2 regions of the Massilia sp. genome follow, and region 2 is predicted to be linked to the other one. Evidence: riboswitches for the same ligand, from Rfam matches in the RefSeq annotation. Region 2 holds a riboswitch; the other holds the start of a gene.
What was found. A riboswitch is a leader RNA that binds a small molecule or an ion and turns the genes downstream of it on or off. The one in region 2 is predicted to bind thiamine pyrophosphate.
Positions count from the first base shown of each region.

Region 1: linked by a shared signal. The riboswitch ahead of thiC (phosphomethylpyrimidine synthase ThiC) and the one ahead of ACK4S9_RS09395 (TonB-dependent siderophore receptor) in region 2 are both predicted to bind thiamine pyrophosphate.

Region 1 covers NZ_JBKBOV010000001.1:227,029-229,221, forward strand. The annotation lists gene thiC (phosphomethylpyrimidine synthase ThiC) at 1-794, opposite strand, end outside; TPP riboswitch at 863-968, opposite strand; gene ACK4S9_RS01050 (valine--tRNA ligase) at 1,088-2,193, shown strand, end outside.
Region 2 covers NZ_JBKBOV010000012.1:89,281-91,473, forward strand. The annotation lists gene ACK4S9_RS09390 (DUF535 family protein) at 1-710, shown strand, start outside; TPP riboswitch at 767-875, shown strand; gene ACK4S9_RS09395 (TonB-dependent siderophore receptor) at 934-2,193, shown strand, end outside.

The sequences.
Region 1 (2,193 bases), on a different contig from region 2:
CAGCGGATCGCCCAGGTCATCTTTTCCACTTCCTCGCCGATCGAGGAGGTCACGGCCGAGTTGCCGATGTTGGCGTTGATCTTCACCAGGAAGTTACGGCCGATGATCATCGGTTCGATCTCGGGGTGGTTGATGTTGGCCGGGATGATGGCGCGGCCGCGGGCCACCTCGTCGCGCACGAACTCGGGCGTGATCTCTTGCGGAATGCTGGCGCCGAAGGACTGGCCCGGATGCTGGCGCGACAGCAGGCTGGCCACCCGTGCGCCCATGGGGCCGGAATCGACCAGCGAAGCGATGTATTCCTTGCGGCGCAGGTTTTCGCGCAGGGCGACGAACTCCATCTCTGGCGTCACGATCCCCTGGCGCGCGTAGTGCATCTGGGTGACGTTGCGCCCCGCTTTCGCGCGGCGCGGGGTGCGCTGCAGCTCGAAGCGCAGGGCCGTCAATGCCGGGTCCAGCAGGCGCGCCTTGCCGTATTCGGAGCTGGGGCCGGCCAGCTCCTCGGTATCGCCGCGTTCGAGGATCCATGGCAGGCGCGGCGTGTCCAGGCCGCGGCGCACGTCGATGCGGGCGGCGGGGTCGGTGTACGGTCCCGAGGTATCGTAGACGAACAGCGGCGGATTGGTCTCGCCGCCGAAACTGTCGGGTGTCGGGGATTGCGAGATGGCGCGCATCGGCACGCGGATGTCGGGCCGGCTGCCTTCGATGTAGACCTTGCGCGAGTTGGGGAAGGGTGCGATGGCCGCCTGGTCGACCGTGGCGGTCGCGGCGTCGAATTTGAGTGGTGCGTTCATGTGGCTCCTTTGCGGAGCCAGCAAAGGAGTATGCCAGGACCGGCCTGGCAGGCGCGTGCGCGCCCTGGCCGATGTGCTGACTGCTTCCCTTCGCTGGCATTATCCAGATCAGGTTCGGAGGGTATTTCTCACCCGCGTGTCGCATTTGCGACAGCAGGACCCCTAGCGTGTGCCGCCTACCAGGTTCCCGGAGGCAGCGGGCCGGATTATAGCGCCATCTACTCTATAATGGTTCTTTTCGCTAACGCTTTATGCGTTTTTTAACGCATTCAACACTCATATCTCACCACATCATGGAACTTGCCAAGTCTTTCGAGCCCGCAGACATTGAACAATACTGGCGCACCGAGTGGGAACAGCGCGGTTACTTCGCCGCCACCATGGAAGACGGCAAGCCGTCGTTCAGCATCCAGCTGCCGCCGCCGAACGTCACGGGCACCCTGCACATGGGCCATGCCTTCAACCAGACCGTCATGGACGGCCTGACCCGCTACTACCGCATGCGCGGCTATAACACCGCCTGGATCCCGGGCACCGACCACGCCGGCATCGCCACCCAGATCGTGGTGGAACGCCAGCTCGACGCCCAGAAGATCTCGCGCCACGACCTCGGCCGCGAAGCCTTCGTCGAAAAGGTCTGGGAGTGGAAGGAAAAGTCGGGCAACACCATCACTGGCCAGATGCGCCGCATGGGCACCTCGCCCGACTGGCAGCGCGAATATTTCACCATGGACGAGACCCGCTCGAAGACGGTGGCGGAAGTCTTCGTGCGCCTGTACGAACAGGGCCTGATCTACCGCGGCAAGCGCCTGGTCAACTGGGACCCGGTGCTGGGCACGGCGGTCTCGGACCTGGAAGTCGATTCGCAGGAAGAAGACGGCTCGATGTGGTACATCAAGTACCCGCTCGCCGACGGCTCGGGCCACCTGACGGTCGCCACCACCCGTCCGGAAACCCTGCTGGGCGACGTCGCCGTGGCGGTGGACCCGACCGACGAGCGTTATACCCACCTGCACGGCAAGCTGCTGAATCTGCCCCTCACCGGCCGCCAGATCCCGGTGATCGCGGACAGCTACGTGGACAAGGAATTCGGCACCGGCTGCGTCAAGATCACCCCGGCCCACGACTTCAACGACTACGCGGTCGGCCAGCGCGCCAACCTCGCGCCGATCAACATCTTCACGCTCGACGCGAAGATCAACGAGAACGGCCCGAGCCAGTACCAGGGCCTGGACCGCTTCGCCGCGCGCAAGCAGATCGTCGCCGACCTGGAAGCGCAAGGCCTGCTGGAGCAGGTCAAGCCGCACAAATTGATGGTGCCGCGCGGCGACCGCACCGGCGTCGTCATCGAGCCGATGCTGACCGACCAGTGGTTCGTCGCCATGAGTAAACCAGCGCC
Region 2 (2,193 bases):
ACTACCGTTTCGAGGACGCCGCCTTCGGCAATGCCTACCACCAGGCCGTCTACGGCGGCGGCGGGCTCACGCTGTGGCAGCACACGGATGAAAGCGGCGGGCACAACTTCGTGCTGCGCCTCGAAATGGCGCCGCGCCACGACGCCGAGGGCGACCTCACGATCTCGCTGGTCGCCGACGGCAAGTACCTGCACCGCCTGTCCTATACGTGGATCGACGGCCAGTTGGCGGGCAGCGACCTGCCGACCGTGCCCTTCGTCACCCGCAACCAGGGCCGCTGGCTTGATTCCGGCGCCGCCTTCGACGCGTTCGAAAAAGCCTTCCCCAACAACTCCCCAAGCTTCTTCTGCTTCGCCGCGATGCAGGGCCTGGCGCAGGCCCTGGGCATCGACCAGGTCGTGGCCATCAAGTGCACCTCGCACATCGCTTACGACCCGCTCGACGTGAAGCACTTCGAGAACGCCTACGACGGCTTCTGGAAAATCCTCGGCGGGGTCGAGATGCCGGGCCGCAGCTACCTGATCCGCCTGCCCTTCTACCTCAAACCCTTGGCCGACATGCCGTCCAAGCACCGCAAGCGCGCCGCCCAACGCCGCGAATTCTGGCGCGCCATCGGCGACTCCACCCGCAGCACGGTGCTGCGCCACATGGCGCCGGCCGTCGCCAGCCAGGTCCAAGCGGTCAGCTCCCCGGCTGTCGCGGAGGCATAGCCCAAGCCTGCCTGCTTGCCACTTTCGCCACGCCCGCCCGGGTCCGTGGTACACTCCCGCTTCGCTAGGGGTCCTGGCACGCGCGACAAGCGCGCTGCCGGGTGAGAGATACCCTTCGTACCTGATCTGGATAATGCCAGCGAAGGAAAGCGCAACGCAGTTCCCATCCTTGTTTGCCCTTCCCCCACGTTGGCTCCGGCTTTTTCATTGAAAGCAGCGCGCCATGTTCGACGTGGCGCGCGAAGACGAGCAAACCATGACATCCACGCTGAAGTATTCCCTGATTGCCTGCGCCATCCTGCAGGCCTTCTCCACCACCGCATCCGCGCAAGAGCTGGACGGCGTCGCCTCGGTGGTCGTCACCGGCAGCCGCTGGGTCGCCAGCGACCGCGCCAGCATCGGCGGCTTTACCGACGCCCCGCTGCTCGACACCCCGGCATCGATCACCGCGATCGACCGCAGCAAGATGCTCGACCTGTCGATCCGCAACGTGACCGACGCGGCGCGCTACGACGCCTCGGTGGGCGACGCCTACAACGCGGTCGGCTACGCCGAGCAGTTCTCGATCCGCGGCTTCGCCCTCGACAACGCCACCAGCTACCGCAAGGACGGCATCGCGATCTCCGCCGACACCCAGATTCCGCTGGAGAACAAGGAACGCATCGAAGTGCTGCGCGGCCTGGCCGGCCTGCAGGCCGGCGTCGCGGCGCCGGGCGGCATGGTCAACTTCGTCACCAAGCGCCCGACCAATGCGCCGCTGCGCTCGGCGCTGGTGGAAGTGAGCGAACGCGGCACCGTGCACGGCTCGATCGACCTGGGCGGCCGTTTCGAGGACCGCCGCTTCGGCTATCGCATCAATGCCGCAGCCGAGGACCTGAAGTCCTACGTGCGCGGCGCAGACGGCGAACGCCAGTTCGTCTCCGCCGCCTTCGACTGGCAGATCAGCCCGGACGCCCTGCTGCAATTGGATCTCGACCACCAGCACAAGGCGCAGATCACGGCGCCGGGCTACCAGCTGCTGCGCAACGAAGCCTTGCCGACCGGGGTATCGGCCAAGACCCTGCTGAACGACCAGCCCTGGACCAGGCCGGTGGAGACCGACAGCAGCAACCTGGGCCTGCGCTTCGAGTACCGTTTCAATCCGGACTGGACGGCCACCGTCAACGCCAACAAGCACTGGTTCAAGCGCGACGACTACACCGCCTTCCCCTATGGCTGCAGCAACGAGGGCGATGGCTTCTATCCGGGCTACTGCTCGAACGGCGACTACGACGTGTATGACTACCAGAGCGTGGGCGAGCGCCGGACGCCGTGGGGCCTGCAGGCCAAGCTGCAGGGCCGCTTCGCGACGGGCGCCGTGCGCCACCAGCTGACCGTGGGCGCCGCCCTGTCCGAGCGCCACGACAGCTTCGGCGAATACGTCTACGACTACGCCGGCTACAGCAACATCTGGAACAACCAGGCCGTCGATCCGGCCCCGGGC